4 regions of the Exiguobacterium sp. RIT341 genome follow, and region 1 is predicted to be linked to each of the others. Evidence: predicted binding sites of a transcription regulator. Region 1 holds the regulator's gene; each other region holds the start of a gene.
What was found. The regulator Rex, encoded in region 1, represses fermentation and respiration genes when NADH is low (regulators of the CRP and FNR family bind a similar motif). The targets are predictions, from matches to a motif close to TTGTGAAATATTTCACAA.
Positions count from the first base shown of each region.

Region 2: the regulator Rex is predicted to act here: its motif matches at 2,166-2,183, upstream of adhE (bifunctional acetaldehyde-CoA/alcohol dehydrogenase).
Region 3: the regulator Rex is predicted to act here: its motif matches at 3,796-3,813, upstream of BW42_RS07715 (L-lactate dehydrogenase).
Region 4: the regulator Rex is predicted to act here: its motif matches at 3,104-3,121, upstream of BW42_RS16345 (cytochrome C oxidase subunit II).

Region 1 covers NZ_JFYW01000008.1:388,390-394,246, reverse strand. Annotated here, with positions in the region: gene BW42_RS10900 (ABC-F family ATP-binding cassette domain-containing protein) at 1-1,157, opposite strand, end outside; gene BW42_RS10895 (redox-sensing transcriptional repressor Rex) at 1,325-1,984, shown strand; gene BW42_RS10890 (twin-arginine translocase TatA/TatE family subunit) at 1,984-2,181, shown strand; gene tatC (twin-arginine translocase subunit TatC) at 2,189-2,968, shown strand; tRNA gene BW42_RS10880 (tRNA-Ala) at 3,073-3,148, shown strand; gene BW42_RS10875 (S8 family serine peptidase) at 3,373-5,857, shown strand, end outside.
Region 2 covers NZ_JFYW01000001.1:1,145,367-1,151,223, forward strand. Annotated here, with positions in the region: gene adhE (bifunctional acetaldehyde-CoA/alcohol dehydrogenase) at 1-2,080, opposite strand, end outside; gene BW42_RS06040 (carbonic anhydrase) at 2,417-2,968, shown strand; gene BW42_RS06045 (Na+/H+ antiporter family protein) at 3,282-4,601, shown strand; gene BW42_RS06050 (DedA family protein) at 4,726-5,319, shown strand; gene BW42_RS16010 (hypothetical protein) at 5,380-5,857, shown strand, end outside.
Region 3 covers NZ_JFYW01000001.1:1,466,270-1,472,126, forward strand. Annotated here, with positions in the region: gene BW42_RS07695 (ROK family glucokinase) at 1-520, opposite strand, end outside; gene BW42_RS07700 (YqgQ family protein) at 604-807, opposite strand; gene BW42_RS07705 (M42 family metallopeptidase) at 791-1,828, opposite strand; gene BW42_RS07710 (GNAT family N-acetyltransferase) at 1,989-2,498, opposite strand; gene BW42_RS07715 (L-lactate dehydrogenase) at 2,753-3,709, opposite strand; gene BW42_RS07720 (DUF92 domain-containing protein) at 3,873-4,652, opposite strand; gene BW42_RS07725 (5-formyltetrahydrofolate cyclo-ligase) at 4,646-5,191, opposite strand; gene rpmG (50S ribosomal protein L33) at 5,249-5,398, opposite strand; gene BW42_RS07735 (1,4-alpha-glucan branching protein domain-containing protein) at 5,503-5,857, opposite strand, start outside.
Region 4 covers NZ_JFYW01000011.1:152,195-158,051, reverse strand. Annotated here, with positions in the region: gene BW42_RS14420 (sensor histidine kinase) at 1-26, shown strand, start outside; gene BW42_RS14415 (response regulator transcription factor) at 23-652, shown strand; gene BW42_RS14410 (b(o/a)3-type cytochrome-c oxidase subunit 1) at 752-2,443, opposite strand; gene BW42_RS14405 (cytochrome c oxidase subunit II) at 2,445-2,915, opposite strand; gene BW42_RS16345 (cytochrome C oxidase subunit II) at 2,928-3,041, opposite strand; gene BW42_RS14400 (Crp/Fnr family transcriptional regulator) at 3,275-3,988, opposite strand; gene BW42_RS14395 (CDP-glycerol glycerophosphotransferase family protein) at 4,146-5,300, opposite strand; gene tagD (glycerol-3-phosphate cytidylyltransferase) at 5,353-5,742, opposite strand; gene BW42_RS14385 (CDP-glycerol glycerophosphotransferase family protein) at 5,759-5,857, opposite strand, start outside.

The DNA.
Region 1 (5,857 bases):
AAATCACCGAAGAGAGGACGTAAACGACCGACGAGGACTTTTAAGAGCGTCGACTTCCCGATTCCGTTCGGTCCGACGAGTGCCAGTGATTCACCGCGTTGCAAGCGGAACGTGATGTCTTTTGAGACAGCTTCTTCGTAACCGATTGCCAATTGATTGACTTGAAGAACGTCATTCCCGCTCTGTTTTTCGATTGGGAAGGACAGGACCGTACTGCGTTCATCTCCATCTGGTCGATCGAGCCGGTCGACCTTCTCGAGCCGTTTTCGAACGCTTTGAGCACGCTTTGTCGTCGTCGCCCGAGCGATGTTTCGTTGAATGAAGTCCTGCATCTTTGCGATTTCTTCTTGCTGCTGTTCGAACTGTTTCATTTCTTGATCGTACAATGCCGCTTTTTGCTCGAGGTACTTCGTATAGTTCCCCGTGAACTTACGACAGACATTACGAGAGAGCTCATAGACGACATTGACGACTTGATCGAGGAAGTACCGATCGTGCGAGACGATCAGAACGGCACCACGATAACCACCGAGGTAACTTTCAAGCCAAGCAAGCGTATCGATATCCAGGTGGTTTGTCGGCTCATCGAGAATGAGAAGCTCTGGTGCTTGCAGGAGCATCTTCGCTAAGGCGAGCCGTGTCCGTTGACCTCCGGACAATGTCTGGATCCGGCGTGAGTAATCGTCTGGATAAAAGCGCATGCCGTGCAGGACGGAGCGAATATTCGCCTCAAACTGATAACCACCTGCTTCAGAGAAGTCATGTTGCGCTTGATCGTACGTCTTCAGAAGTCGATCGTAAGCGACCGGGTCGTTCAAGATGTGCTCCATGCCCATCTCGATTTCCATCCGGCGCAGTGTCCGTTCTTGTTCTTGCAGATGTTCAAAGACGGTCAGCATCTCGTTCCAGATCGTCTCATTCGATTCGAGACCACTGTCTTGCGCGAGATAGCCGATTTTGACATCTTTACCTTTCATGATATCGCCCGAGTCATGACTGAGTTCACCAGCGATGATTTTGAGCAAGGTTGATTTACCGGCACCATTGCGACCGACGAGCGCAATCCGGTCGCGCTCTTGTACTTCCAATTTGATATTTTCTAAAATCGGCTCGACGCCGAATGATTTCGAGAGTTGGTTGACTTGTAAGAGTATCATTTCCATCCATCCTTCCACCCTTTAGTCTATCACGAACAAAAGCGCGAGGTCCTGCGGAATATATTATTTGTGACTCTATGTGAAGTGGTTTACAATCAAGGAGAGTAGAAAGCTTTTTGCAAAGATTTGGGTGCCACGATGGATGTGGCCGAAGGGGGAACTGCAGGATGAATGGACCAGACACAAAAATTCCACAAGCGACAGCAAAACGGTTGCCGCTATATTATCGTTTCATCCAAAGTTTATACAATTCAGGTAAGCTCCGCGTCTCTTCTGCTGAGTTAAGCGAGGCGGTGAAGGTTGATTCAGCAACGATTCGTCGCGACTTTTCCTACTTTGGGGCACTAGGGAAGAAGGGGTATGGATATAACGTTCAACATCTCTTAACGTTTTTCCGGAAAACCTTGAATCAAGATGAGGTGACGAATGTCGCCTTGATCGGGGTCGGTCATCTCGGAACAGCGTTTGCAAATTATAACTTTTTAAAGAATAATAGTACTCGGATAGTCGTTGCGTTTGATGCGGACGAAGAGAAGGTCGGAACAACGACGCATGACGTTCCAATCTATCATGTTTCGGACATGAAAGAACAAATCGAAGCGAATCAGGTCGATGTCGCCATCTTGACGGTTCCATCCCAGTTCGCACAGTCAGTAGCGGATGAGTTAGTCGAGTATGGTGTGACAGGCATTCTGAACTTCACGCCTGCACGGTTGAACGTGCCAGCGAGCGTTCGGGTTCATCACATCGATTTATCGATCGAGTTGCAGTCGTTAGTTTATTTCATGAAGCATTATTCGCAATCAGCTGAAGGAGTGAAATCATAATGGAAAACCTTATCCCGCTCACGTTAGGTATCGGACCTGCGAGTATCGGATTAATTGCTGTCGTCGCGTTGATCATCTTTGGACCGAAGAAGTTACCGGAATTCGGTCGTGCTGCCGGTCAAACATTGAAAGAGTTCAAGAATGCCACGAACGGCATCATGGACGACGATAAAAAGGACGAACCGAAAGAGAAGTGATTGAATCATGACGGTTGATCAAGAACAAAGCATGACGTCGCACCTAGACGAACTGCGTAAGCGGATTGTCTGGTCGCTCCTCATCGTCGTCGTCCTGTTCGCTGTCGCATTTCCGCTCGTCCGACCGCTCGTCCGTTTTCTGCAAGCGGACTTAAAAGAGCTCGGTATCGGATTAAATGCCTTCAACGTCGCCGATCCTTTAATGTTGTATTTGAATCTTGCGTTCATCATCGCGCTGATTTTAGCGTCACCGTTCTGGATGTATCAACTGTGGGCATTCGTCCGACCAGGGCTTTATGAAAAGGAACAAAAAGCAACACTGACATATATTCCAGTCATCTTCTTTCTATTTTTGGCTGGTGTAGCCTTCTCGTATTTCTGGTTGCTTCCTTTCTTGCTCGAAGTCTCAACGGATCTCGGGAAAGAATTGGGGATCGAGCAAGTCATCGGGGTCGAAAACTACTTCAGTTTCTTGATCCGGTTGACGATGCCGTTTGGTCTTCTCTTCCAATTGCCGGTCGTGACGATGTTCCTGACACGTCTTGGTCTTGTGACGCCATATTTCATGCGAAAGAATCGGAAATATGCGTATTTCGCGCTGTTCGTCGTTGCGGCATTGATCGCACCGCCGGACGTGACGTCACACTTGATGATCTCAGTGCCGTTGTTCGTTCTCTATGAAATCAGTATCTTGATTTCTGCGCGGACTTATAAAAAGGTCTTGATCCTCGAGCAACAGGCAGAGCTTGAACGACAGGCGGATTTGATGCGTGAATTGAATAAATGAATCGTGAATTCCTTCCAGCAATTTCGGGAGGAATTCTTTTTTATGAAAGCGTTATGTTTATATTGATAAAGCAGTTAGCGGTGCGTATACTAAAGATAATTCATGGGGGCTTAGCTCAGCTGGGAGAGCGTTTGGCTGGCAGCCAAAAGGTCGTCGGTTCGATCCCGATAGTCTCCACCAAGTTCATACGTTCAACTCCTCGAGTGCTCGAGGAGTTTTTTTTTATGTTCCCAGTTAAATTCCTTCCAAATATAAAATGTCACCAAAAAGAAATAAATTTAAAAAATAGACAAATATAAATTGTTTATTTCCATTAACTTCATTAAACTAAAAATACAGAATTTTCTTTAAACTGTTTTATTAGTATTACTACTATGGTTTTACAGAAAAGGGGAAACGAACGCATGAAGAAGAAGATTGCACTTATGGCAGCCGTCTTAATGACGTCTTCCAATCTAGTCAGTGCGCAAGGTGCACTGTCCTCGCAAGATAAAGCGACGGGTCAAAAACCGCAGGCGCTCTCACTGAAGAAATCGGGGCAAGAAAAGAACTACAAACAATCGGATAAAGTTCGAGTCGTCATCGAGATGGAACAAAAACCGGCGATTCAAATCGCCCAAGCTCAAAACAAGCGGTATAGCACATTGAGTAATGCCGAAAAGGAATCGATCAAGGATCGACTCGTCAGCGTCCAAAAATCAGTCAAGTCAGCTATCGCTAAAAAGGCGATTCCTGTTACATATAAAGAAAGCTTCACAACCGTCATCAATGGATTCAGTGGTGAAGTGAAGTTCGGTGACATCGAAGATATCAAACAACTCGACGGAGTCAAAAGTGTACATATCGCGCACGAATATGCGCGCCCAACCGTCGATAAAGGTGCCAAGCCAGACATGCTGTACAGCAAGGACATGGTCAATGCGAAGGAAACGTGGCAGGACTATGGCTTTAAAGGGGAAGGAACCGTCGTCGCGGTCATCGATACGGGGATTGATCCATCGCACAAGGACATGGTCTTGAGTCCAGAGACAAAGGTGGATTTAACCTCTTCGAAGGTCGAGAGTACGAAAGAAACAAAAGGCTTAAAAGGAAAGTACTTCACGGAAAAAGTACCGTACGGCTATAACTATGCCGATCACGACAGCGAAATCCGTGACTTAGGTGCGGGGGCATCGATGCACGGGATGCACGTCGCAGGTACGGTCGGAGCAAACGGGGATGAAGCGAACGGCGGCATTAAAGGGGTCGCTCCAGAAACACAGCTCCTTGCGATGAAGGTCTTCGGTAACGATCCAGGGATGCCATCGACATTTAGTGATATCTACATCAAAGCAATCGATGATGCCATCGCACTTGGAGCGGACGTCATCAACATGAGTCTCGGTTCGACGGCATCGTTCGTCAACGCAGATGATCCGGAGCAACGCGCGATCGTCAACGCGATGAACAACGGTATCTTGTGTGCGATCTCTGCTGGTAACTCGGCGTTTGCAGGTCATGGTGCGGGTAATCCATATACAGCAAACCCGGATATCGGTGTCGTTGGTGCACCAGGATTGACGAGCCAGGCGCTCCAAGTCGCGTCACTCGAAAATACGAAATTGACGCTTGAAGGCATGGCGCTGACGATCGACGGTCAGGATGTCGGTTATTTGGCATACCAAAAACAAGATTCGCCGAATCCGATTGCCGTCTTCGATAAAGAGAAGAAGGATGTCGTGTATGTCGGTGACGGTCAAGCTTCGAACTATGAAGGTAAAGACGTCAAAGGGAAAGTCGTCTTCGTCGTGCGAACAGGTGATTTTAACTACAGCATGATTCAAGCAGAAGCTGAGAAGCAAGGCGCAGCAGGTGTCATCGTCCGTGGTAAAGTCGATCACGGGGATTACGTCAGCATGGCGCTCAACAATCCGACGATTCCACTCGTGACGCTTAGCATCGCGGACGGGAATGATCTCGAAGCAAAAGCAAAAGAAGGCAAGGCAATCGCAGTGACATTTGACGGAAAAGCGGTCTCAACCGATAACCCGGTCGCAGGACAAATGTCTGACTTCACGTCATGGGGTGTCACGCCAAGCCTTGACTTCAAGCCGGAAATCACGGCACCAGGTGGGAAAATCTATTCGACGCTTAATGATAACGAGTATGGCGTCATGAGCGGTACATCGATGGCAGCACCACACGTCGCTGGAGGAACAGCACTCGTCATGCAACGGATTGCGAAGGACTTCAAAGTCACTGGTGCAACACGCGTTAAACTCGCCAAAAACATCTTGATGAATACATCGCGTCCGCAACTCGATCAAGGAAAATACAACGCACAATTGAAAACAGGCAACTTCTACTCCCCACGTCGTGAGGGAGCTGGACTGATGGATCTTCGTGCTGCGATGAAGACACCAGTCGTCATCACAGAGACAAAGTCAGGTGAAGGCAAGGCATCCTTGAAGGAAGTCGGCGAGAAGTTCACATTCACGCTTGATTTAAAAAACTACAGCAATGAAAAAGTGACGTATAAGCTAGCGGGAACGGTTCAATCAGATCTCGGTGCAAAAGGATCGAACTTCCTTGAAGCAAATGGAATCTTCAAAAAAGGAACGATCGGTACGGTAGATGCCAACACAGGCACATACCCGATCTCATTTGCAGTCGGCTCGAAGAAAGCGAGTTCAGTCTCGATTAATCCGAAGAGCTCAACGAAAGTCAGCGTGTCAGTCGATTTGAAGAACACAACTGACTGGGCGAACGAGCTTCCGCTTGAACAAGTCTTTAAAAACGGCTACTTCGTCGAAGGATTCGTCCGTCTGATCGATACGAAGAGCAAAAATCCAGAACTGACAGTTCCTTATGTTGGGTTCAAAGGAAAATGGGATCAAGCTCCGATTTTAG
Region 2 (5,857 bases), on a different contig from region 1:
CGTACGCTCGTGGCAAGTAGTCAAAGATCATCTTGATTGCTTTGAGTGCCAGTCCATCCGTGTAGTCGTTCGCAAGAACCGATACGTATGCTTCTGTTGCATGAGTCAAGACGTCCATTCCGGTATCAGCAGTAATCGAAGCCGGTACAGTCATGACGAATTCCGGATCAACGATCGCGACGTCGGGTGTCAAGGCATAGTCAGCAATCGGGTATTTGACGTTTTTCTCTTTATCCGTGATGACGGTGAACGGTGTCACTTCTGAACCCGTACCCGATGTCGTCGGGATCGCGACGAACTTCGCTTGACGACCGAGTGCTGGGAATTGATACGCCCGTTTGCGGATATCGAGAAATTTTTGACGTAAGTTCGAAAACGTTTCGTTTGGCTGTTCATAGAAGAGCCACATTCCTTTTGCAGCATCCATCGCTGACCCACCACCAAGAGCGATGATCAAGTCGGGTTTGAAGTCACGCATGGCTTGGGCACCTGTCTGAACAGTCGTCACCGATGGATCTGGTTCGACTTGGTCGAAGATCCGGTAACTGACAGACTGTGGCAAGTTTTGAATCACTTTATCGGCATATCCGAACTGTACCATCGTTGGATCGGTGACAATCATGACGCGTGAGACGTCAGTCATTGACCGGAGGTACTGGACGGAGTTCTTTTCGAAGTAGATTTTTTCAGGTACCTTGAACCATTGCATGTTCACGCGTCGTCTCGCCACCTTCTTGACGTTGAGTAAGTGTTTCGCAGTCACGTTCTCAGAAACAGAGTTTTTCCCATATGAGCCGCAACCGAGTGTTAGTGATGGTGTCAACTCGTTATAAAGATCACCGATTCCGCCATGAGCAGATGGACTGTTGACGAGAATCCGGCAGGCTTTCATGCGGAGTCCGAACGCTGTCATCAAATCATCGTTCGTCGTATGAATGACGGCGGTATGACCGAGACCCCCGATTTCAAGCATCTGTTCAGCAATCGTAAACGCTTCTTCGGTGGATGCAACGCGGTACGCACCGAGTACGGGACTGAGTTTTTCATGCGACAGTGGTTCTGCTGCCCCGACGTACCCGAGTTCCGCGACGAGCATGACCGTCGTTTCCGGAACATCGATCCCAGCTTTTTCTGCAATCCATGTCGCAGGTTTCCCGACGATGTCCGCATTGACGGCACATGTATCGGTTTTGATGACGAGTGATTCGAGGCGTTGTTTTTCTTCCGGTGTACAGAAGTAACAACCGAGTGCTTCCATTTCAGCACGGACCGTTGCATATATTTCTTGGTCAACGATGACGGCTTGCTCAGACGCACAAATCATCCCATTATCAAACGTTTTTGAGAGAACGAGATCGCTGACTGCCCGTTTGACTTTTGCTGATTGTTCAATGTAGCAAGGAACGTTCCCTGGTCCAACACCGAGTGCCGGTTTACCTGTTGAATACGCTGATTTGACCATTCCTGCACCACCTGTTGCCAGGACCATGGCGATGTTTTCATGGTTCATCAAGACTTTCGTTGCTTCAAGTGATGGTTCTTCGACCCATTGAATGCAGTCTTTCGGCGCCCCAGCTTTGATGGCTGCATCGCGAAGTGTTTTCGCCGCTTCGACGGAACACCGTTGTGCCGACGGGTGGAACGCGAAGATGATCGGGTTACGTGTCTTAATCGCAATCAATGCTTTGAACATCGTCGTTGACGTTGGGTTGGTGACTGGTGTGACACCACAGACGACACCGACCGGTTCAGCGATATATGTGATGCCGTTTTGGACATCTTCTTCCAGAATCCCGACCGTTTTTTCATGACGTAGACTGTTGTAGATGTATTCTGTCGCAAATATATTTTTAATCATCTTATCTTCAAAGACACCGCGCCCTGTCTCTTCTGTTGCGAGACGAGCGAGTTCGACGTGCCGTTCTAGTCCGGCAAGTGCCATATCACGGACGATCGTATCAATTTTTTCTTGATCGAATGTCAATAACTCTTGTAATGCACGTTGTCCTTTTTCAACAATTTGTCCAATTGATTGTTCGACCGGCGTTACCGTCGATTTTGTTTTTTCTTTCACAGCCATGAGTGGTTTCCTCCCTGTCGTGGAACGAATCTGAGTTTGATTTGCCAACCATTATGTCAGGAATGCCAAGCTGTTTTTCAATAGTTTGTGCTTTCCTTCACAAATCAATCATAACTCCTTTTTCCTGTTTTGTGCATGACCATCCTGTGAATTCCCTCACATCCTTGGTAACGTTTACATCTATTGCGGATTCTCCTTTTTCATCGTTTTGCTCTATGTACGAAGACGTGTGCGATTTGTCACACTCGCATTTTCGTGACTTGATAGCCATTTCATCATCTTGTATTCTGATTATGGGGTACATATTAAGAGCTACCACTAAAGGAGGACACTTAAATGTCAGTTGTACAGGAAATGCTAGCTTTCAACGAGCGATTCGTCGCCGAAAAACAGTATGAGCAGTTCGTCTCGGATAAGTTCCCGGACAAAAAGGTCGTCATCCTGACGTGTATGGATGCCCGCCTAACGGAACTTCTTCCACACGCACTCGGCCTTAAGAACGGGGATGCGAAGATCATCAAAAATGCCGGTGCTATCCTATCGCACCCATTCGGTTCTGTCATGCGTTCGATTCTCGTCGCATTGTATGCACTCGGTGCCGAAGAAGTCGTCGTCATCGGTCACCACGACTGCGGCATGAGCACGATTGATCCTAAACATATGATCAGCGAAATGAAGGATCGAGGTATCGACCAACAGATTCTTCACACGCTTGAAGTATCAGGTGTTGATTTAAATCAATGGTTGCGTGGCTTTACGTCAGTTCAGGAGAGTGTCGCCCACTCCGTCAGTCTCGTGAAGAACCACCCCTTACTGCCACCTGGTACGAATGTCCATGGACTCGTCATCGATCCAGGGACCGGTAAACTCGACGTCGTCGATTGCTGATTGCTCTCTATAGAAGAAACTCAACGAGATTTGGATATTCTACTCCATCTTAAATTAAAGATAACGTGCCATTTTCTTTTAAAGGAGAAGGATGGCACGTTTTTTTGTGTGAGCCATTTTTAGTGATCAAAACGCTTTTCATCTCATGCTTCCGGGTATAAAAAAATGTGACTTTTTATGCAAAGCTAGAAAGCCTATCGTGAAGTCCTTTAATACGAGGTCAGACTTTTATCCTTGACAGTGTTCCACCATGGCTGTAAGATACTTTAGTATAGTGCAGTGATAACAAAAGAAAGTGTGGTTTTACCGAATGATTAACGCCGTATTGTTTGCCGTCTTTTTACTATTCATCTTAGCGATCTTCCGCGTCCACATCGTGCTCGCGATGGTCATCAGTGCGTTCGCCGGCGGTCTCGTCGGCGGTCTCGATTTAACGAAAACAACCGAAGCATTTGCAGGTGGTCTTGGCGATGGGGCAGAAATCGCTCTTAGCTACGCGATGCTTGGTGCGTTTGCTGTTGCCCTCTCGAAAACGGGCTTACCGGATGCTCTCGCTCACGCATTGATTGCACGTTCACGTGGTAACGCAAGTGCCGCATCGGTCAAAAAATTAAAAGGATTCGTCTTGTTTGCGATTCTGTTACTCGCAATCAGTTCACAAAATGCTTTACCGATTCACATCGCCTTCATTCCGATCATCATTCCGCCGCTTCTTGGTCTCTTTTCTCAGTTGAAGATGGACCGACGTCGAATTGCGATCATCATGACATTCGGTCTCGTCACACCTTACATGTTCTTACCGATCGGATTCGGAGACATCTATCTGAATCAGATTTTACTGAAAAACCTTAAAGCTAATGGTCTTGATACGACGGGAGTTTCTGTCATCGAAGCGATGGCGATTCCAGCACTCGGAATGGTCGTCGGTCTCTTGATTGGTCTTTATACGTACCGGAAAGAGCGGACGTATGAAATTCGTGATATCGCCCCAGACGACTATGAAATCCCGGTCATCACGAAAACGAAACTGATCTTAAGTGGTGTCGTCGTCATTGCGACATTGATCGTTCAACTGCAGACGGAATCAATGATTCTTGCTGCAACGACGGGACTCATCCTCTTCTTGTTGCTTCGTCTCGTTCGATTCAGTGAAGCCGATGACGTCATCACGCGTGGTATGCGGATGATGTCATTCATCGGTTTTGTCATGATCTCAGCGAACGGATTCTCGAACGTCTTGCGTAAGACGGGTGATATCGAACCGCTCGTTGAGAACTCAAAAGCATTGATGGGCGACTCCCAACTTGTTGCCGCGTTCGTCATGCTCTTGATCGGTCTTCTCGTCACGATGGGCATTGGATCAAGTTTCTCAACTGTTCCAATCATCGCTGCGATCTTCGTTCCACTTTGTATCCAGTACGGCTTCAGCTTAGAAGCGACGGTTGCGATCATTGGGACAGCTGGTGCTCTTGGTGACGCTGGTAGCCCCGCGTCAGACTCGACGCTTGGACCTACGAGTGGTTTGAATGCCGATGGTCAGCACGATCACATGCGAGAAACCGTCATTCCGACGTTCTTGCACTACAATATTCCGTTGCTCATCTTCGGTACGATTGCTGCGGTCGTATTATAAAAACAAGACGGATTCGCTATCATGGTGGATCCGTCTTTTTAATTGTCTCCGTTTTTTTCCTTTTCATTTGATCTTCGGTTCTCTAAAATAAAGGAATGTACTGATTACAAAGGAGTTGTCTTACGTGTTATCTCAAATCGTCAACCAGATTTTGCTTTCACTTGCCGATCTCGGATATTTCGGTATCGCCCTCGGGTTGATGATTGAAATCATACCGAGCGAAATCGTTCTCTCATACGGCGGATTCATGATTTCTCAAGGAACGATTAGCTGGCCGCTCGCTGTCGTCGCCGCCGTCATTGGCGGATTGTTGTCGCAATTGTTCTTATATTGGTTTGCTCGCTATGGCGGTCGTCCATTGATCTTGAAGTACGGAAAGTATGTCCTGATCTCTGAACATCATCTGGATTTAGCTGAACGCTGGTTCTTGAAGTACGGTCAAGGTGTCATCTTCGGAGCTCGCTTCATTCCTGTCGTCCGCCATGCCATCTCGATTCCAGCTGGTCTTGCGAAAATGGATCAAACGAAGTTTTCGCTCTACACGGTTCTTGCCATCATTCCATGGTCAATCTTGTTCCTCTATCTTGGAGAAACACTCGGAACGAACTGGCGCTCGATCAAGGAAGTCGCTGCACCATATACGAATGGTGTTTTGATTGCTGCCGTCGCCTTAATCATCGTCTATTTCTTCTATAAACGCCGTCAACGGTCGGTTTAACTCATCAAGCAGTCTGTCTGTCGACGGACTGTTTTTTTACAACACATAGGAGGTCCTGCCATGCTCACATACCCGCTCGCCCATTTCCCGTTACGTCGTTTGACCGCATCCTATCGTTCTGGAAGCCCGGTCGCGACTGGCATCACTGTCAGCGGACATATTTTAATCGTTGAAGAAACCATCGACGAATTGCTCGAAACATCTGTGCTTTCCATTCATCAATTGAAAGATGATTGGCGAAAGACGACGATCGTCGAAAGAAACGACATCGACTTTTCCTTCGTTGATCGTTTTCCAGACGGACGGCTGTTACTCGTCGCTTCTCGTTGTGATGATGATATCGACGGCACATGGTTGCCGAACGCCTTTATCTATGATTCTCAAGGTCAGTTACTAAATAGCTTTTGTTTAGATGATGGGATTCAGAATATGCAAATCGACGAACAAGGTTGGATTTGGGTTAGTTATTTTGATGAAGGTATCTATGCCGATGCCGTCACGAGTTCAAATGGTGCTTTCGGTCTGGTCGCTTTTGACG
Region 3 (5,857 bases), on a different contig from region 1:
TGACGCCACCTTCAGGCAACATCGTGATATGACCGATTTCTCCTGCCATTCCGACCGTACCGTGAACGATTTGTCCGTTCGTGATCAGACCACCACCGACACCCGTACCAAGTGTGACCGCGAGTAATTCTGTTGCGCCACTACCGGCACCTTTCCACATCTCACCGATCGCTGCTGCGTTCGCATCATTTTCAAGTACTGCCGGTAAACCTGTCAACCGTTCGAATTCACCAACGAGTTCAAAATTATGCCACCCGATGTTGACTGCCTTTTCAACGACACCCGTATTAAAGTCGATGAATCCTGGCGCACCAATACCTGCTCCGACAAAATCCTCTGGTCGTTTGTTGCTTTCTTGACACTTCTCAAAAAATGATTTTGCAATATCTCCTGGAATTTGTGCACCATCATTCAGGATCACCGTCTCAATTTCCCATTTTTCTACGATGATGCCTTGCAAATCCAAAATTGCCATCTTCACTGTCGTTCCACCGATATCAATGCCGAGTAACCATTTCATTGCTCTGTCTCCCCTATGCTCATATAATGTCTACTTGTTCATTTTAACGGACACACTCGTATTGCGCAAAGGGTTGCGCAACCTTAAACATTATCGGATTGTGAACGTTTTAATTCATGTCGTAAGATGAGTTTTGCTGAATCATACTGACGTTGCTCCAAAACGCCTGCTTCTTGCAATTCATCAAGTTCGAGCATCATCATCGCAATATCTGATGCTCGATCTCCTAGATAGATGAAGGTTCCATACGTCTTAAGTAACTGTTGTACATCATACAGTGTCTTCATCGACCATCGGCTCCTTTACATACGCATGTAGCAAATCATAGGTCGCTTGTAATGACGTCTCATGTGTTCGTTCGTAAGAATGGCTCGATTCGATCCCCGGACCAAATAGTCCGTGTCGAACATCATGTCCCGCACGCACTGCTGCCGAAGCGTCCGAGCTATAGAACGGATAAATATCAACTTTATATGGGATACTATTGCGTTGTGCTAGACGTGTTAGCTGATGACGTAACGCTAAGTCATACGGACCGGAACCATCTTTTGCACAAATCGAGACCGTGAATTCGTCAGAATGCTGACCATCTCCTAACGCACCCATGTCGACCGCGACATATTCTGCGACTTCTTCCGTGAATCCAGCATTTCCACCGAACCCAACCTCTTCGTAATTTGAAATCAGGATCTGGACCGTGTGTGGCAGGTCGATGGTTTTCCATTCTTTAATCAATTCAAGCAACAAAGCAACCGATGCTTTATCATCGAGATGGCGCGATTTCACAAACCCAGTTTCCGTATAGAGGAAACGCGGATCAAACGTCACGACGTCTCCTACTTCAATCCCCGCGACGCGCGTCTCTTCGGCTGTCGTCGAACGAATATCAAGTCGGACTTCAATATTATCAGCGGACCGTTCCGTTTTGTTCGTCTCGCGTGACGTATGGACACTCGAATGATGGAAAACAATCGTACCGGAAATTGTTTGACCGTCCATCTTATGCACGAGACAGTTCTCTCCTTCGATCGCTGTCCAAGCATAGCCCCCTAATTGTGATAAACTGAGTCGTCCCGTTGGTAAAATCTCTTTTACCATTGCCCCTAATGTATCGACGTGTGCCGTCAGTAACCGCGTGCGAGTTGAAGCACCAGGCAAAGTCGCTAAGATGGCTCCTTTCTCGAGTTTTCGATACGTGATGCCTTCTGCCATCAATCGCTTTTCTACGTATGTAATCGCTTCTTTCGTCGAACCTGTCGGACTTGGAATCGAGACCAGCTCTTCAATCGTACGTATGACTTCTTTCATGTTCATTCGCTCCCTTTCAATCGGACTACAACGTGCTATCCGCTTTGTTTTCATGATAACAAATATTCATTCTTTGTCGGTACTGATATCCTACATGAACTACGCGAAAAAGCTGTAGCACTTTTTTGCTACAGCTTTTTGTCCACACCATATAATGAACTTAGACGTATTTTTTCATCCAAATATCATCGCGGTATGTGCCATCTTCTAATTTTACGGAGTCTGGATCTTCGGCATATACTTCAAAGCCGAGCGATTCGTAAAGACTTTGCGCTGCTTCATTTCCTGATAATACGGCAAGAATGACTTGCTCAACGTCTGGTAACTTCTTCGCCTCGTCGATCAAGGCCTCCATTAGAGCACGACCGGTCCCTCCACGATATGCAGGCGAAACATATACTCCGGAAATCATCGCTTTGTGCGATTCACGTGACAGTTCATATGGCTTGACCTGACCAAACCCAAACAATACATCGCCGTCGAACATACCGAGCCAAATCTCATCGGAGTCGGGTTCTCCTTCTAGACCTTCTCGTACTTCGCGGAGCGGGGTTTGCTGTTCATCGTCAAACGAATGACCGAACGCATCTGGATGATTCTTTAATCCCTCAAGGCGTAGATTCCAGTATTGTTCTGCATCCTCTTTAGTTAATTTTCGAAAAGTATACATGACTGTCGATTCTCTCCTTTTTTGGGTTTCATGACGTACAAATAATAACGGAAAAACGCTTCTATCTCTTACTTAACCCTTTTCTAGTAAAATAAAACCTAGATTTTTTTCTCTTTTAATTTCACTTAAATACAGTAGTGATGTTTGCCTCTTTTTTCTCATAACAAAAACTCAAAGGTGGACACTAAGATACAGGATCACCATTTGAGTTTTTAAGCTCTCTATTTATGAGGTTTTCGTCATGCTTTGCGCCGTTAATCTTGCAAGACAGGTTCGAGTGTCTGACGCAATACATCAGCAGAATGATGAAACTTCTTCATTTCTTCTTCCGTCAACGCGACTTCAATGATTTCCCGCACACCTTGACGATTGATGATCGCCGGTACTCCGATGTGAATGCCGGAAATCCCGTACTGCCCATCTACATACGCCCCGACCGTCAACAAACAGTTCTCGTTCCCAAGGATGGCACGCACGATTCGAACAAGTCCAAGTCCAATCGCATAATAAGTTGCTCCTTTACGTTCGATAATATGGTAGGCAGCATCCCGAACGTTGATATAGATTTGATCAAGGTCTGCTTGAGAATAACGATCGTCCTCAGCAAGTAGTTCATCAATTGTTTTTCCATAAATACGGCTATTACTCCAGGCAGCGAATTCCGTATCTCCATGTTCTCCAAGAATGTAGGCATGGGCATTGCGAGAATCGATGTGAAAGTATTCTCCAAGCATTTGACGCAGACGTGCTGTATCGAGCACCGTTCCTGATCCAAATACGCGTGATTTTGGAAGACCGGAATATTTCCAAGCCAGATGTGCCATGATATCAACCGGATTGGAAGCCACGACGATGAGACCATCAAAACCAGAATCCATAATCTGACGAATCATTTCTTTCATGATCAATGCATTCTTTGCGACGAGATCGAGTCTCGTCTCTCCTGGTTTTTGAGGAGCTCCCGCCGTGATGACGACGACCTCAGCCTCTCGGCAGTCCATATAATCTCCAGCCCAGATCCGCATCGGTGAAGAACTAAACGGGGTTCCGTGGTTCAAGTCCATCGCTTCACCTTCTGCTTTTGCTTTATTGACGTCAATGATGACAAGTTCCTCACAAAGTCCGGCTGTTGACATCTGATAAGCAAAGCTTGAACCGACCGCACCTGCTCCGATTAACGCCACCCGTGTTACTTTCGCATGTAATTCCATCTCGTTATGTCCACCCTTTCATTCGTTCTAAGAGTTTGTTAACTATCTCACAAATAAATTGTAACATCTTTCACATTCTTTGTAATATGTGAAATTAATCACATTTGTCCATTTTGTGTCATCGATATCCTAACATAAGGAATTACCCTGTCATACTTTTCACTTACCAGAATCGGACGATGATAAACCCGATTCCACTCGCTAGACCACTCGTCATGACGTTTACCGCATCATTTCCAAGAAACCAAATACCCGATACGTAAGCTGTCGGTTGTCCATGATGCTCTCGTTTTTCCGTACGTTCCCCGCAAACTGAACATTCATACACGCGTTGCCACATTGCTCCAAATAGTGTATCGAGCAGACTTCCAAGGACACCGATACCTGTCACAAGTAAGGCCTCTGTCAAAGAAAGAGAGAAGATCCACTGCGCTGCTAAAGCGATGAACGCAGCTCCAGCAATTGTTCCGATCGTTCCGATTAACGACATCGCTCCGCTCGTTCCTGCTGGTACCCGTCGTAATGTTTTCAAAGACCATGGATCACGTCTTGAGAGTGGACCGATTTCCGAAGCCCATGTATCGGCATTCGATGCCGCGATGACGAATAGGAATAACAAGAGATACGCAAAATTCATCGTCATGGCGTAGGCTATAGCAGCGACGAACGCTACTCCTCCATTCGCAAGTACTTGCCATCCGTCACGTGCACCCTCTTTTTCGACGATCGCGTCCACGGATTTTTTTCTAGAACGCCCAATTTTCGATAAAAGACTCGAGCTGCCAAAGAAGAGTAAGAGCACCACTAAACCTTTCAAGCCGAATCCAAATGAGACACCACTACCGACGAGCATTGTCAAGACAGCCCCGCTTGTCGTCAACAAGCGAAAATATCGTCCAGTCCAGGCGAGAATGAGACAAAATAAAATCGTAACACTTAACATCGGATAACCTCTTGATCCGTGACGATGAGATCAACTGGGATATCGAAGTCTTCCACTTCAAAATCTGGAAAGAGCTGTTCTGAAAAGGCGATGGATACTTTACAACCTGTGTATGTCACGAGTGCACGATCATAATAACCGCCTCCCCACCCTAAGCGATAGCCATCCCGTCGATAGGCGCGTCCCGGAACGAGACAAAATCCCGCTTGATCAAGTGTAGTGCGACGAGCTGAATCCATTGGTTCTGCGATCCCCATCTGATTATGCTGCAATTGATCTTCTGGTCTGTATTCATAAAAGACCATCTCTTCTCCGACTACTTTCGGTATCAAGACCGTCTTGTCCTCTTGCCACGCTTGTTTAATCAATATGCTTGTATCACATTCATTTCGAAATGCTAACGTGATTGCGACACAAGTCGCTTGTTGCCATTCAGGCAATAACAAAACATGTTCGTGTATTAACCGTTCCTTTTCAGCACGGTTCTCCATCACATCTAATCTTTCTTTGATCAGACGGCGTACTTCTTGTTTGTTCATAACTGTCTTCCTTTCCACAAAAAAAGCCATCACACGAAGTGACGGCTTCCATCTCAATTATTTCACTTCACGGTGAAGTGTGTGTTTACGGAGACGTGGGTTGTATTTCTTCAACTCAAGACGCTCTGGGTTGTTACGCTTGTTCTTTTTAGTGATATAAGTACGGTCACCAGTTTCAGTGCAAGCTAATGTGATTTTAACGCGCATGGAATTCCCTCCTATCTAGCTCTCGATGTATCAAGTGATTTTGCTTTACATAAGGTTAAGCATACTCAAGTATCATACCAAGAAAGGAAAGGAATTGCAACTGTTCATCCGTTCTTTTTCGGATTCGTCACGTGTTGATATGGTTTTTCAAGGTTCTCTTCAAAACGAAGGGGTTTCTTTTCAACGTGATACTCCTGTTCCACCCCGTTGCGTGACTCTTCCCGTTCTAGATAAACGACAGCCGATTGACGCAATGCGTCTCCTTCAAGTCGTTTTAACGCAACGACCAGACCACCTGAACGATCCGGAGAACGCTCACTCTCGACATCATAAACATTACTGACGAGTGGCAACTCTTTCATCTTGGCGATTGCCTGGGCAGCTGACGCTGTTTCCATATTGAAGTTATGGACGACTTGGAAGTCAACGATCTTCGCCAAGGCTTGCGCCTGACGCAAG
Region 4 (5,857 bases), on a different contig from region 1:
GAAAAGATCGGATGGTGCAAGTATGATACGCGTATTATTAGTAGATGACCACGAGATGGTCCGGGCCGGTGTGTCTGCTTTCCTTTCCACACAACCAGACATCGAGGTCGTCGCTGAAGCTTCGGATGGTCAAGCGGGAGCCTTGCTGGCGCTCGAACACCGACCGGATGTCATCTTGATGGATTTAGTGATGGAGCCAGTTGATGGCGTCGAAGGAACCCGGTTGATCCGCAAAGACTGGCCGGAAGCAAAAATTCTCGTCGTGACGAGTTTTCTTGATGACGAGAAAGTCTATCCTGTCATTGAAGCGGGTGCGATGAGTTACGTTTTAAAGACAGCTAGCGCCTTTGACATCGCAGAAGCGATTCGCAAGACAGCAAACGGTCAATCCGTCATGGCAGCACAAGTGACCGGTAAAATGATGGAACGTCTTCGTCGTCCTACGACACACTTACATGATGATTTAACGGAACGTGAGCAGGAAGTTCTTCAATTGATGGCTCGTGGTATGGCGAACCAAGAGATTGCGGACGAATTATTCATTTCCTTAAAAACCGTCAAAACACATGTCTCGAACATCTTATCAAAACTAGATGTCGTAGACCGTACACAAGCTGTCGTCTATGCCTTCAAGCATAATCTCGTCAAATAAGATTTAGCCCTTCATTACTTATTCTTTAAGCGCATGCCAAAAACCCCGAATCGTCTCTTAGTCAGAGACCGTTCGGGGTTTTGATGTTGTACGAAACGATTACCAAAGCTTCCATCCCGGAGCGCCTGGAGGGGCGTTTTCAATCATATGCCAAATCGGTACTGTGTACGCAAACGCAATCAAAGCGAACGTTACAAAAATCCATAGCTTCCAATTTTCAAAGAAGAGTGGCGTTGCCATCGCCTCTTCTTCCGTTTCAGCAATCGGAAATTCTTCCGTTCCTTTTGGTGTACGAAATGCAAGTTGGAACATCGCATACAAGAACAATAGAATCGAGATGAATAAAATCGTCCCACCAATTGCCATGGCGACATGATATGGAATCCAGTCAGCGACGATCGAATCTTTGAAGTAGGCGGCAGGACCCGTCCGTCGTGGATTACCGAGTAGACCTGAGATATGCATTGCTGTCGACATGAAGAGCATTCCGATTGTCCAGGCAGCCGTTTGAATAAGCCCAAGACGATTCATTGCCGCTGTTAACGTTCGACCACGTAAGAGCGGGACAAGCCAGTAAGCCGTTCCAAAGAACGTCAATGCCACAGCGGCACCGACCGTGATATGAAAGTGTCCTGTGACCCATAACGTATTGTGAACGATGATGTTTAGTTGATGGGATGCGTTGATGACACCACCTGCACCTGCAGGAATGAAGAACAACATCCCGATGAACGGTGCAAGAAAACGTACATCGCGATACGGCATTTTCTTCACCCAATCAAATACCCCGGTCGCCCCTTTCCGACGACCCGCCAACTCAAAAGTCGCAAACATCGAGAAGGCTGTCATCAATGATGGAATGATGACGAGGAACGTTAAGACGACTTGGACATACTTCCAAAAAGCAGAAATCCCCGGCTCTAACAATTGATGGTGAAAACCAACCGGGAACGAAAAGAGGAGGAACAATAAAAATGACATACGTGCTAACGCGTCAGAAAAAACCTTTCCACCAACGATTTTCGGGATGACTGTATACCAGACGATGTAGGCAGGTAACAACCAGAAATAGACGAGTGGATGACCAAAATACCAAAATAGCGTCCGGGATAGCTCGATTCCGACCTTATCCGTCCAACCAAGGGATAAGGGAAGGAGCTGAAAGAGAATCGTCGCTGCTACTCCGAGTGTCGCAACCACCCATAATAAGGCAGTCATAATACTCATGTATGCTTGAAGTGGTGGATGAACGCCAGGGTGTTCCCGTTTATAATCAGCATACATACGGAACATGGCACCAGAAGCAATCCACGTTCCGACGACGAAGATGACGAGTCCAATATAAAATACTGGATGTGCCTTGAGTGGTGCATAGAATGTATAGAGGACGGAAGCTTCTCCTGCAAGTACCATCCATGTGACGAGGATGACACCAAGGATCATGAACCAGAATCCAACCCACCCGAGACGTCGAGGAAAGTCTTCGAAACGTCCAAAGGATTGACCTAAAAATGAAAACAGTAATCCAAATATGAATAATGTCGTAAAAACGATCGCAAGCATTAACCCGTGGGCAGTGAGAAGCTCATAGTAGCCGACTCCAGCAATTTCTGGAATGACACCTGTCCGCACCATCGTTTGTAACAATCCACATAAACCACCAATCAATAAGGCAACGAGTGAAAAACTAACATGTGCGAAAGCGAGCTTCGCTTCCTTAATTCCGATGACGGTAGCAGGCAGACCACGCTCCATCTCGAACTGTCTTAATTTTTTTGAAATGGCATTCATCTTATTCCACCACCTTGATTTTGGTTGCCATCATATGATGACCCGATCCACAGTATTCATTACAGACGACCAAATACTCGCCAGCTTCCTTGAATGTATATTCAATGGAATTGATATGACCAGGAACGACCATCATATTGACATTCGTCTTGACAATTTCAAAGCCATGGACGACATCTTTTGATGTCACCAAAAAATCAACCGTTGCCCCTTTGGGAATGACCATATCTTTTGGTGTGAATTGGAACGCTTGTGCGACGATGATCGCTTCGTATCGGTCGTCATCGATTTTTTTTAGTCCTGGCTTGTCGAATGGTTTCGTTTGATCAACTTTCGTCGGATCAATCAATGTTGCATCGGATGGCGGTTGATTTCCGGATGCAAAAGCGGATACGCCGATGATGGTTAAAAAGACGCCAAGCATCACTGCTCCAAAAATCAGCCAGATTTTTTCTAGACGATGAATATGCATTGTGACTCCCCCTTACCGTGATAAGAATAATAGAAAGATTGAGCTCCACATCCCAATGATGATACCTGCTACGATCAGGACGGCAATAAATGTTCCTTTGAGGTTTGATTCTGATTTTTGGTCCATGGTGATTACTCCTCTCCTGCTTTGAACTTGTCTTTATTGTAAGAATTCAGCAAGTTCGGAAACTGTGATATATATCACTTCAAATGTGAAGAATCCGCACTTTTCTTTCTAAAAACACACAAAAAGTTCACATCTGAACAAGAGAAGGAGGCACGACTCATCTACAAAAAAAAACAATCCATACATGAGACAGAAAATTCTGCTTCACGTTTGAATTGTTTGTACACTATCTATTAAATTCGACAAACACCTGCTGGGCATCCTTCACAATGACACAGATCACGCAGATATTGTGCATCATGAATGATGATTTCTTTTGGCGTCATCGAAATGACACCTTCTTTTTTCCACTGGGAGAACATCCGATTGACCGTTTCACGCGGTGCGCCAATCAATTGACCAAACTCCCCATCGGATGGACGTTTTGCAAGACGGTAGGTTTCTCCTACTTGTTCCCCTTCCATCGCGATGAGACGAAGTAACGTCGAAGCTAACGCACCCGGTTTTCCGAACAATAGCAAGTCGCGCAATTTAGTCTCCGTCTGTTTCCGCATCAATGTTTGCCACCGCATGATCTCAAGCGCAAAAGTACCATCCTTTCTCATGAGTTCCTCTAATTTTTCTTTTGAGAGGAAACCGATGATACTATCCTCCATCGTCTCGATACTGTATGAACTCGGAAAAGCTTCTCCTACATCAAATTCACCAAATAGATCCCCTTTGAAATATAAGAACATGAGTAATGGACTGCCTTTTTTCGTCAACTTCGATAGTTTGACGCCTCCTTGTTTCACATAAAACAACTTGTCGTTCATTTCCCCTTCCCAACAGACGATGGAATCCTTTTTGAACGTCGTTTCCGTCATGAAGCTCTCTAGTAACGTTCTTGTCTCAGGTGATAAGATGAATGTATTCGCTTCAGTCGTTCCACAAGTCAGCATATCCATTTCTCCTCTCCTTTTCTTCTGCTTTTAGTATAGAACATCACAGTTCAAAAGAATGGATTTTCAAAAGATTGTCAAACTTTGTTCAATATTTCACATTAGTTTTGAAAAAGTATCTGACGACCGCTTTCTAAAACTAAAGCAATCGTCAGATATAGTATTACATACCTGTTCCGTAATAATGATGAACGATTCGTTCAACTGCTTGACCTGGTGGGTGATCATACCAACTTGTTTGGAATTCTTGCATGTGCTGACGGCACTCTTCAAGTATCGCGTCAGACACGATCCACTCCATCAATTGCGCCATCTGCTCCGTCTGTCGCACCGGTAATGGTTTTGGATACTGATCGACAAGTCCTGGTAGTTGTCGATATGTATCGATGTCCGGTGTGTATAAGAACGTTGGAACCTCAAGAAGACAGCTTTCAAATGGAATCGACGAATAGTCGGTCACCAGAACATCCGTGATGAGCAAATAATCATTGATCTGATACGTGTCATCCACAAGATGTATATGGGCGGAACGATAGGTCGAAAGCGCTCGGATCGTCGGATGTAACTTAACAAGAATCGTCCAGCCTGTTTTAGCCAGTTGTTCAAATTGTTGAATCGTGTGATCTTCCGTTCCTTTATATTCGCGGTAAGTCGGGGCATACAATAGAATCCGGCGGTCGGGTTTTACATAACGTTCTTTTAAATCAAGCGCCCGATGTTCCCGCTGAACCTCATCATACCAATAATCCGTCCGCGGCATGCCGAACGGTTTAAAATGAGATCGTTTTAAATCATGCGGTGCCATGAATTGTGTCGCACAACGCATCCCCGGCACGATGAAATCACCATATTCCTGATAGACACGTCGGAACCGATTTCGTATCCGTTCCGATACGAACAGGCTTTTCGAAGAAGTTAGTCCAAACTGCTTTAACGTTCCGCCGGCATGCCATAGCTGGATACGTCGTGTTCCACGTCGCGTTTTAGCAACACTGAATTCCGCAACATAATTATCGACGAAAACCGTCCGGGAGGTCGCAAGTAAATATGCGAGTCTGACGAACCGTAATCGACGAAAGCGAAGCATTCGGTCTGACTTCCATAAATCTGGCTGCTTCATGAAATGGTGATCATATACAAGATACCGTTTCTCATTTGGCAATTCCTGCGCCAAGCGATCATTAACAGGTTTTGCGTTATCCCCGTATGTCATCCAAAATAAAGTGACGGGGCGAAGCGGTAACAACCGAAAGACACCATAACAAATACGAAACAACAATAAATAGACCCATACGATTCCTTCTCTAACCACTTTCATCCTGCCCTTCTACGAAGAAAGACCGCACGTCGTCGTGTGGTCTCCTCTTCAATCACTTCGAAGCTAATTCCGTTTTAATCTGACTCGTAGAAATACCCTCAGTTCGGCTAAGGTAAACGACTTCACAATGCTCTTTTAAGAAATCGAACTCGCCTTTCCAATCATCACCCATGACGAAGAGGTCGACGTTATGCTTCTTCACATCTTCTACTTTTTGATCCCAGCTGTTTTCCGGAATGACTTCATCCACATAACGGATGGCTTCAAGAATCATCTTTCGATTCTCGAAATTATGGTAGGACTGCTTATGTTTCAAACGGTTGAATTCGTCCGTTGAAATCGCAACGATAAGATAGTCTCCCATCGCTTTTGCGCGTTTTAAGATGTTGATATGACCCCAGTGTAATAAATCAAATGTTCCGTACGTAATAACCTTCTTCATGATTCTGCTCTCCCTTTTATCCGTGAATTCTCTTTATGATCGTCTTCATCGCCCGTTCTGAAGCCTGTCCATCATCCCATTGACAATACGTCTCTTGGAACGCTCGAAATGCTGA